DNA from 2 places in the Faecalibacterium intestinale genome. Region 2 is predicted to be linked to the other one. Evidence: a T-box and tRNA genes for the amino acid it is inferred to sense, from the RefSeq annotation. Region 2 holds a T-box; the other holds one or more tRNA genes.
What was found. The T-box of region 2 lies ahead of WMO20_RS12280 (valine--tRNA ligase). A T-box ahead of a tRNA ligase gene usually reads a tRNA of that ligase, here a tRNA-Val.

Region 1 (5,334 bases), on a different contig from region 2:
CCGCCTATATCCGCAGTCTGGACTTTGTGCCGGAGTGGGTCAGCTGCGAGTACCACACCGCCTACAAAAACGCCGGTTTCATTGACGAACTGCACGAGATGGGTATCAAGGTGTCTCTGTGGACGGTGGATATGGAAGATACCGTCCGCAGTCTGCTGCGTACCAGCGCCGATGCCTACATCACCAACCGTCCCGACCGTGTGCGGGAATGGATGGAAAAGGAGCAGGCAGCAACGGCTGCCGGCAAATAATGTCAAGCAAAAAACACCGTCGTGCCTGCGGGCACGACGGTGTTTTTTGTGTAATGCGCCGTTATTGCTGCTGCACCAGCTCGATGAACACGTTCATCTGCGGGGTCACCCATTTATCCCGGTGGTAGAACAGCTGCCGGTGCATCATGACGGTGCAGTCCGGCACGTTCAGCCGCGCCAGACGCCCCTCGGCCAGTGCGCTGCGCACGATATACTCAGGCAAAAAGGAAAGCCCCATGCCCTGCTCCACCATCTGGCACAGCAGCGCGGCGCTGCCCAGCTCCAGATAGGGGTGGATGGCAAGACCGTGCGCCGCCATGCACTGGTCCAGCGCGTCCCGGTAGCTCATGCCCCGCTCGGTAAGCAGGAATTCCTGCCGGGGCAGAAGGTCCAGCGGGATGGTGTTTTCCTGCGCCAGCGGATGCTGCGGCGGCGCAATGAAGCACACCGGCTCCGGTACGTCTGCCGCCAGCACCAGCGCAGGCTGCAAAAGGGGCTGGTCCAGCGTGTAGACAAGGTCTACCTGATTGGTGCTCAGCAATTGCAGCATCTCGTCCGTGGAAGCGGTATGCAGCACCAGTTCCACCTGCGGGCAGCGGGCGTGGTAGCGCTGCAATAGTCCCGGCAAAAAGGTGCTGCATACGGAATCCGCCAGCGCAATGCGCAGGCTGCCCCGCACCTGCTGGGCGGGCTGCAAGGCGGCCTGCGCCTGCTGGGCAGTTTCCAGCAGGGTGCGGGCGTAGCCTAAAAAGGTCTGCCCGGCATCGGTCAGACGTACCGTTTTGCCCACGCGGTCAAACAGCGGGGTGCCCAGTTCGGCTTCCAGCTGTGCAATTTGGGAGGACACCGCCGACTGCGAGTAGCCCAGCTGCCGCGCAGTGCGGGAAAAGCTGTGCAGCTCGGCGATGTGCAGAAAGGTGTTGACAGTCCGCAGTTCCATGAACAGCTCCTTTTATAACAGGGTGATGTCCCGCACGGTGAGCTGATCACCGTCCACGGTAAAATGCACCTCCAGCCCGGCAAACTCCATGCCGTACACCCGCTGCGGGTCGTGCTGGTAGGAGGGGCGGGGGTCACTGGCAAGCACGCCCTGCAAAGCGGCGCGGTCGGCTTCCGGTACGGTCTGCCACAGCGCTTCAGGGCAGGACACTTCCAGATGGTGGGCGCGGGTCTGCCCGGTAAAGCCCTCGGCGGCGTCCGGGTGGCAGTCGGCGTAGGGGATATAGGGCTTGATATCGTAGATGGGGGTGCCGTCCATCAGGTCGGCACCGCGCACGATGAGCACCGGCCCCACGTCCGGGCGCTGCTCAATGGCCTCCAGCTTAACGCTGGAAAGTCCCAACGGATTCGGCCGGAAGGGTGACCGGGTGGCGAACACGCCCACCCGGGTGTTGCCGCCAAGGCGCGGCGGGCGCACGGTAGGGGACCAGCTTTCCCGTACTGCGCCGGAAAACTGCCATACCAGCCAGATGTGGCTGAAATCCTCTAACCCGCGCAGGGCATCGGGGTTGCGGTATTCCGGGGTAAAGATGATCTCGCCCCGCAGCTCTTCTACCAGCCCGCTCTGGCGCGGGATGCCGAACTTGGTGGGAAAGGCGGTATGGATATGGGCAATGACCTTCAGGGTCATGGCTTCGGGTGCCTGCTGCATGATGAACTCCTTGCTCAATAGATCTTTTCAATGGGACAGTCGGCGGGGATGCCGTACCGGCTGCGGAAGGCCTGCAATTCCTGCGGGCTGCGGATCAGCTGCACCTCAGTAAAATGGCCGGTGTGCAGATCCTGAAACCCGGCCACCTGCTCCCCGGTGCAGATGCTGCACCGCAGCACCGGTTTCTGGGCGGTGGGGTCGTAGGAGGGGGACATTTTCTTTTTGCCGAACACAGGCTGCTCCTTTCTCTCCTTATCTTATAGGCCGCGGCAAAGCCCCACGGCCTTGCCCTCGATGTGCAGCTCCGAAAGCTGCTCTCCGGCGTAGAACATGGGCGGGCATACGGCGGCGTTGTCCGCCAGCAGCATCACGGCATCGCCCTGCCGGTGGAAGTGCTTGAGAGTGGCTTCCTCGCCCACCCGCACGGCGGCGATCTCGCCCTGCTCCACCTCGGGCTGGCAGCGGATGCAGACGATGTCCCCGTTGCATATTGTGGGTGCCATGCTGTCTCCGTGGCAGGTCAGAGCAAAATCCGCGTGCCATGCGGCAGGCACCCCGATATAGCACTCAATATTCTGCTCGGCGGTGATGGGCGTGCCGCAGGCGATGGAGCCGATCAGCGGCACCTGCACCATGGCAGGCAGCGGCTCAAATCCCGGGGGACAGGCGCAGGGTGCGCCCAGCCCCAGCAGGGCGGCGGGGGTGGTCTCCAGCGCCTGCGCCAGTTCCTCTACCTTGGACTGGGGCAGGTCGTTGATGCCTTTTTCCAGCTTGGTGATAGAGGAACGGGAGCGGTAGCCCATGCGCCGGGCAAGCTCCTCCTGCGAAAGACCCAGCTGCTCCCGGCGCAGACGGACACGGGTAGATAGATCGGACATGGCAGTTCTCCTAAAAACAATGCGTTGTAATGTGCGATAGAATGTTCTGGGTTGAGTATAGCAGAAAATTTCCTGAAAATCAACAATTCCCGCGCGTTTTGGGAATTTTAGGTTGACAACAAATCAACAACGGAGTATAATACAACCAATGATTGTTGCAAATGCGGTGAACTACAAAAAAGGAGCGAAGCCATGGCAAACACAAACCTGATCTACACCTACATCCAAGACAGCGGCTACAAGCTGCAGTATGTGGCCAGTGTGCTGCACATCAGCAGCAACACCCTGCGGCACAAGTTGCTGGGCGAGACCCAGTTCAAGCTGGACGAAGCCGAGCGGCTTTCCACCATGCTGGGGCTGACGATGGCCGAGCGGGACGCCTGTTTTTTCGATGCCGAGAACCGGTTCTCGCGCAGTGCAGCGCTGGAACTGCCCAAAAGGGGGAAGCGCCAGTGACGCAGGAACAACGAAATCTGACCCGGAACGCTCTGCGCAGGTACGGCGAGCGTCACTGGGCGCGCACGCCGGAAAACCGCCGCTGGCAAAGTGCCATTGATGAGGGCATCGACTACTATCAAGCGCACGACCCCATGCGGGCAGATCTGCTGCGGATGCGCTTTTTTGAACAGCGCCCGGAGGACGAGATCTTAGAGCAGCTGCACATCGGCCGCACCACCTACCAGAAGGCGCTGCAGGATCTTTTGAGCACTATCGCCGTCTACGCCGCCCAGCGCGGCGCGTTCTGAACGGAAATAACAGTGAAAAGTGCCCCGGAAACGCTCACGGGCGTTTCTGGGGCACAAACGTATAATAAAAGGAAACCTTCCCATAAAACAGGGCTGCTGCACCGTGTTTCGTGCAGCAGCCCTGTTTTGGTTATTTCTTTTTAGCGTCCGGATCCTCGCAATGGCTGTGGCAGGAGGCGCAGTTGCCGCTGCAGCCCTCGCCCTTCCAGCCGCCCTGTCTGGAGATCCAGACCACAGCCAGCGCAAACAGCACAGCCAATATTACCAGCGTGATGATCCCGCGAAGTGTCAGCATATTCATCCCTCGATTTCTCTTATGCAGCTTTCTGCCCCCAAGTATACACGATTTGCAGGCAAAGAGCAACAGCCTGCCGCACATTTTTTGTGCAGGGCGCAGCCGGTGCGGCTGCCCGGCGGCAATGCTGCACGACCGGTGTTCGGCGCAACATTTTTGCAGCCAGAAAAAAGGTTTCGAAAAAAGTAAAAGTTTTTCAAATTAGGGCTTGCATTTCGGCAAAGGCCGTGCTATAATAATCACGTTCCAGTTCGGAGCGCACAACACAAGCGAATATGGAGGATTAGCTCAGCTGGTTAGAGCACCTGCATCACACGCAGGGGGTCTGGGGTTCGAGTCCCTAATTCTCCACCATACAGTTCGTACTCGAACCCGATTCTTTATGAAAAAGGGTTTGGGTACGTTTTTTGTTTATCGGAAGTTCTGCGGAAGGACTACTCGGAACGGTAAACGAGCAAAGGCAGGGTATCACTATGATAGTGGTATCCTGCCTTTTGCTTTGCGGAATCAAGTTCGCTTTGTGCGAACTTGGTCGTCCCCCTATATGGCGCGTTTGGGAGTAGTCGCTGCGTACGTGCGTACCGGGAGCCTGTACACCTCTGACAAGGTGTAACACACTAGACTTTGTGCCAAAGTCTGTGTGCCAAGGGGTCAAGCCCCTTAGAATCCCTGCGGAGCGTGTACGCACGTACGCAGAAAAATGGCAAAATTTCACTATATCGGGGTGTTCTTTCATGGTGGAGTGTGGTATACTCGGCTTAGCCCAGTAAATCGGAGTTTGACGAGGTAAAAGAATATGAATGGAAAACATCTATTTCTTACATCTGCAGGGTTGACCGATAAGATGAAAGAGAAATTCTTTGATATTATTGGAAAGTGTCCGAAGGATGTGAAAGTGCTTTATATTCCAACAGCTGGCATTGAAACAGATGGTGCAAGAGAGTCGCTTGCAATATGTTTTCATGAACTCTTTCTAATGGGAATTCAGTACGAAAATATATTAGTGTACAATCTGGAATTAATTCTTTCAAAAGACTATCAAAGAACCTATTCTTCGTATGTTACAACCCCGTTTATGCTTACAAGGCTATTAACTTTTGAAGAATTAAACCAATTTGATGCTGTTTTTGTCAGTGGTGGTGATGTATCTGTGCTTTGTCGTGAAATGTCTAGAACTGGTTTTGATAGAATACTTAATAATGCAATTAAAAACGGACTTATATATGTCGGAATCAGTGCAGGAAGTATGTATGCGGCGGGAAATTTAACAGATGGATTACATATTATTGACAATCCTATTATCCCCCATTGGAATGGTTCTGAAACAACAGTATTACCGAACGGCAAAGATGAGATTAAGCTTGCTGATGGAAAAGCTGTTTATGTAGAGGATAATTACATGAGTGTAATATGATGCACATGTAGGATTAGTCAAATTCCAGTTTGCCGTACTCGTTCCAGCAGGGTTTGGGGCAGGCACGCCCCAACAAGAAGCTGTCCCAAAGTGGCAAGA
Region 2 (5,334 bases):
CAGCGGTAAAGATCACCCGCCCCGCAATGACCCACAACGAGGTGCGCTCCGTATCGTTATAGCGTTCCACAGTCTCAACCCAGCGCCTTGATGCTCTGCTCAATGTTGGCCAGCTTGTCCTGGCTCTTGGCGAACTTTGCGCGGATTTCCTCCACCAGAGCCGCCGGGGCACGCTCCACGAACTTGGGGTTGTTCAGCTGGTTGCCAAACATAGCCATTTCCTTTTCAGCCTTGGCCTTTTCCTTGTTCAGGCGTGCCAGCTCCTTCTCGCGGTCGATCAGCTCCATCATGGGGATAAAGCCGCGGGCAGCATGGGTAGACACCTGCACCATGCCGTCTGTGCTGCCCTCATACTTTTCGGTAAAGGTCACATCGGTGGCAAAGGCGAACTTAGCCAGATAGACCTGTGCGTTCTGGAAGGGGGCTGCATCGACAGTCTCGATGATCATGCTGGTCTTTTTGGCGGGGTGCACGTTCATCTCGGTGCGCATGGTACGCACAGCCTTGATATAATCCATCACCTTTTCAAAAGCTTCCTCCTCGGCTGCCCAGTTGTGAGCGGCGTCAAAGGTGGGCCAAGCCTGCGTCATGATGGTCTCGGCAGAGCCGGGCAGCGCCTGATACAGTTCCTCAGTGATGAAGGGCATGAAGGGGTGCAGCAGCTTGAGCGCCTTATCCAGCACATACACCAGCACACGGCGGGCTGTATCTGCCTGCTGTGCGTCGCCGGAGTTCAGGCGGGGCTTTGCGATCTCGATGAACCAGTCGCAGTAGACATCCCAGATAAAGCTGTTGATCTTGGCAGCAGCCAGACCCATCTCGTAGTGCTCCAGATTGTCGGTCATAGCACCGGCCACCTGATTCAGCTTGGTCAGCACCCACTTGTCGCTCATGTCCAGCAGCTCCTCGCTGGGCAGACCCGGCTCAAAGTCCTCGGGCAGGTTCATCAGCACAAAACGGGTGGCGTTCCACAGCTTATTGGCAAAGTTGCGGGCAGCCTCCACCTTCTTTTCGATATAGCGCATATCGTTGCCCGGGGTAGAGCCATCCACCAGCATAAAGCGCAGGGCGTCTGCGCCGTACTGGGCAATGACTTCCAGCGGGTCGATGCCGTTGCCAAGGCTCTTGGACATCTTGCGGCCCTGACTGTCGCGGACGATGCCGTGGATGCAGACGGTGTCAAAGGGTGCCTTGCCGGTGTAGGCCAGACCGGAGAAGATCATGCGGCTGACCCAGAAGCCGATGATGTCGTAGCCGGTGACCAGCGTATTGGTGGGGTAGAAATACTTGAGGTCGGCGCTGTCCTCGTTGGGCCAGCCCAGCGTGCTGAAGGGCCACAGGGCAGAAGAGAACCAGGTATCCAGCGTGTCGGGGTCCTGCGTCAGCTTTGCGCCGCCGCACTTGGGGCAGCTGCAGGGAGCAGACTTTGCCACCACGGTCTCACCGCAGTCGTCGCAGTACCAAGCCGGGATCTGATGACCCCACCACAGCTGGCGGCTGATGCACCAGTCACGGGTGTTCTTCATCCAGTTCATATAGTTCTTAGTAAAGCGCTCGGGCACAAACTTGATCTCGCCTTTCTCCACGCTCTCGATGGCGGGCTTTGCCAGCGGCTCCATCTTGACGAACCACTGCTTGGAGACCATGGGCTCAATGGTGGAGTGGCAGCGGTAGCAGGTGCCCACCTCGTGCTTGAGCGGCTCGATCTCCTTCAGGAAGCCGCCCTCCTTCAGGTCAGCCAGAATGGCCTTGCGGGCTTCCAGCGTGGTCATACCTGCGTACTTGCCGCAGTCCAGCACATGGGGCTCGTTGACGGTGTTTTTGCCGACAGCAAACAGGGCATCGGCTGCAGCCTTGTCGGCAGCGCCGGTCATGTGGCCGTCGTAGGTGAACACGCGCACAATGGGCAGGTCGTGACGCAGACCAACTTCAAAGTCGTTGGGGTCGTGGGCAGGGGTGATCTTCACGACACCGGTGCCCTTGGTCATATCGGCGTGCTCATCACAGACGATGGGGATCTCCTTGTTCAGCAGGGGCAGCACCACATGGCAGCCGTGCAGATGGGCGTAGCGGGGATCCTCGCCGTTGATAGCCACAGCAGTATCGCCCAGCATAGTCTCGGGGCGGGTGGTAGCCAGCTCCAGCATTTCGCCGGTCTCCTTGACCGGGTACAGCAGATGCCAGAAGCTGCCGTCCTTCTCCTCGTACTCCACCTCGGCGTCGGAGATGGAGGTGTTGCAGTGGGGACACCAGTTGACCATGCGGTTGCCGCGGTAGATCAGCCCCTTGTCGTACAAATGCACGAACACTTCCTTGACAGCCTCAGAGCAGCCCTCGTCCATGGTAAAGCGCTCGCGCTCCCAGTCGCAGCTGCTGCCCAGCTTCTTCAGCTGGCTGACGATGCGGTTGCCGTACTTGGTCTTCCATGCCCAGGCGCGCTCCAGAAAACCGTCGCGGCCGACCATTTCCTTGGTCAGACCCTCGGCGCGCATGGCCTCCACCACCTTGGCTTCGGTAGCAATGGAAGCGTGGTCGGTGCCGGGCACCCACAGGGCGGCATAGCCCTGCATCCGCTTGGTACGGATGAGGATATCCTGCATGGTGTTATCCACCGCATGACCCATGTGCAGCTGACCGGTAACGTTCGGCGGCGGCATCACGATGGTGTAAGGTTTCTTGTCCGGATCGGCCTTCGTGTGGAAGTAGCCGCCATCCAGCCAGAACTGGTAGATACGATCTTCCACCTGACTGGGATCGTACTGCTTTGCAAGTTCTTTCATAGTGTCCTCCCAAAAAATTTGATGAAGTGGGACGCAAAAAGCCGCCCCACGGAGCGTTCCATGGGACGGCTGTAAATACATGACCGCGGTACCACCCAAATTGCGCGGAAAACTCCGCGCCCCTTGATGCCCCTGTAACGTAGGGCAGACCCGAAAGCGGCTTACCGGCTCAGCTCACCGCTTCTGCTCCAAAGTGACAGTGCCCCGCCGGTATCCCGCCGGGTTTTCAGCTGCCCCCGGCTCTCTGTGCGGTCCCAGACGATGCACACTCTTTTTCAACGCATTTATAAAAAGAATATAGCGTTTTTTGTGGGATTTGTCAATCAGTTTTTCAAACCTTTCACCCAACGCACCAGCTTCCATACCTTTGCGCCCAGATGTGGGCAGTAACCCATCATCAGCGCCTGCAGCTTCTGGCTTTTGTGCTCCGACGGGATCTTCCACGCAGCGTGGCGGTGCGTGGAAGCCAGCTCCAGCAGTGTTTTTTCCTTTTCCGGGTCCCGCTCCGGCTGGTTGACCAGCCGGAAATACACCTCGGCGCAGGACATGATGCAGCGCTGATCCGTAGTACTGCGGAAGGGGTCCGGCTGCTCCTTTGCCAGCTGCCAGACCCGTTCCCATGCCAGTGCCGCCGTATAAAAGCGCAGGCTCGGCTTCTGCCGCACGGCAGAATCTGGTCGTTCAAGATAGGCATAGAGCGGGCAGTTCAAAAACGCCAGACTGCCAGCCTTGAGAAATTCCATCACAAAAAACAGGGTATCCTCCCCATAAAGCAATGCCGGATCAAAGCGGATATCCCGTAATATCTCCCGGTGGGTCAGCATCCGCCAGCAGTGCCCGCCGCTCCATTCCCGCATCCACGAATAATTTTCCGCCGTGATCCTCTGCGGTGCCGGGCATTCTGTCACTGTCCACAGGGACTGGTTTTCCTGTATACCGCGGTAGCGGCACATGGACATCCGGGTACCGCAGCTGCACAGGGCATCGTACAGCCATTCCAGATACTGCGGCAGCACAAGGTCGTCGGAATCCACAAAGCCGATGTATTCGCCCCTTGCCACATCCAGCCCAAAATTGCGCGCCGAGGACACTCCACCGTTTTCTTTGTTGAAAATGCGCACCCGGGCATCCTGCGCCGCATAGCGCTGCATGATCTGCCAGCAGTCGTCCGGCGAGCCATCATTCACAACGATCAGCTCAAAATTCCGGTAGGTCTGCGCCAGCAGGCTGTCCAGACACGCGGGCAGATACTTTTCCACCTTATAGACCGGTACGATCACCGAGATCAGGGGGCTTTTTTCTGTATTCATCCGGCTCTCCTTTTTAAAATTTCCAACCCACGCCGCTTCAGCGCTTCGTACTCCACGCTGCGCCGGTAGAGCAATACGATCACTCCTGCAAACACCGCCGTATAAAGCAGTCCGTCCAAAACAAAAACGCTGAAATTGCCCACCGGAAAGCGCTTTACCCAGAGCATGGCTGCCGCCGAGACCGCCGCCACGATCATTGCACGCTTCAGGTACTCCGCAAAATAAACCCGGAGCTTCTTCTGCCATGCATCCTGAACGCCATACTTCAAAAAGATATAGGGCTCCACCCAGACACAGGTGCACAGGCTGCTGATGATGGTACCCCCGATAATGCCGACCACGCCGTACCGCTGCACCAGCGCCAGAGAGACCACCAGATTGATGATGGACTCCGCCACAGCCTTATAGCGGTCGTTCCAGAACAGACCCATGACCTCCCGGAACAACAGGTTCGTCTGCCGCATCCGCGAGATATAGAATTCTGTCACAATGATCGCCACGGTCGTCATCGGGAAACAGTATTCCCTGCCAAACAGCAGCTCGATCAAGGGATTGAACAGCATCATCAGCCCGCCAGTCAGATAGGCAGACTGCACAAAAAAGAGAAAGTCCATCTCCTTATATACCCGATACAGCCGGTCAGAGTTTTCCAGCGCCGCAAAATTACCCACGCTGCCGGAAAAAGCCGTGGCAAACTTGTTCAGCAGGTTGTTCAGCGCGTTGAGTACCAACCGGTAATTGGAGTAAAGACCCACCGTCGCCAGACCGATGAAGGAGGACATCAGCAGGCTGTCCGTGTTGCGCACGATGACGGTGGCCAGCTTGTGCATACTCATTGCGCCGATGTTTTTCAGGATGCCGTTCCGTTCCTCCTTTTCCGGCAGCTCCCGGCATTCCTTCAGGTAAGGGAACTCCTTATCCGCCATGTGGGAGATGATGATGTTGGGTATGAACTGCACCACAAGCTGGATGGCAAGGTACAGGATAAAGTTGCCCGTCAGCAGCAACGCCACGATCTGCACGACGGTGCGGATGCACTCGCATACCAGTGTCCACCCGGTGCAGATATAGCTTTTCTGGTAGGCCTGATAAATAGAGCTTTTATAGTTCAGCAGGTAAGAGCAGGCAGAGGAAAGCACATACATCATGTAGATCAGGGTGATATGCTCGATGCCTTCCCCATCCTTGATGAGGTACGGCAAAAACGGCAGCAGCACCAGCCCGAACAGCAGCACCGAAGCTGC

Region 1: it has a tRNA-Val gene. The T-box ahead of WMO20_RS12280 (valine--tRNA ligase) is inferred to sense a tRNA for this amino acid. The anticodon was not compared.

Annotation. Positions count from the first base shown of each region.
Region 1 covers NZ_JBBMEN010000003.1:105,189-110,522, reverse strand. The annotation lists gene WMO20_RS03805 (glycerophosphodiester phosphodiesterase) at 1-251, shown strand, start outside; gene WMO20_RS03800 (LysR family transcriptional regulator) at 313-1,191, opposite strand; gene tsaA (tRNA (N6-threonylcarbamoyladenosine(37)-N6)-methyltransferase TrmO) at 1,204-1,902, opposite strand; gene WMO20_RS03790 (hypothetical protein) at 1,917-2,135, opposite strand; gene WMO20_RS03785 (LexA family protein) at 2,160-2,780, opposite strand; gene WMO20_RS03780 (XRE family transcriptional regulator) at 2,973-3,236, shown strand; gene WMO20_RS03775 (hypothetical protein) at 3,233-3,526, shown strand; gene WMO20_RS03770 (FeoB-associated Cys-rich membrane protein) at 3,657-3,827, opposite strand; tRNA gene WMO20_RS03765 (tRNA-Val) at 4,099-4,175, shown strand; gene WMO20_RS03760 (Type 1 glutamine amidotransferase-like domain-containing protein) at 4,618-5,235, shown strand.
Region 2 covers NZ_JBBMEN010000024.1:3,599-8,932, forward strand. The annotation lists gene WMO20_RS12275 (VanZ family protein) at 1-70, opposite strand, end outside; gene WMO20_RS12280 (valine--tRNA ligase) at 75-2,780, opposite strand; T-box leader at 2,839-3,068, opposite strand; gene WMO20_RS12285 (glycosyltransferase family 2 protein) at 3,104-4,090, opposite strand; gene WMO20_RS12290 (oligosaccharide flippase family protein) at 4,087-5,334, opposite strand, start outside.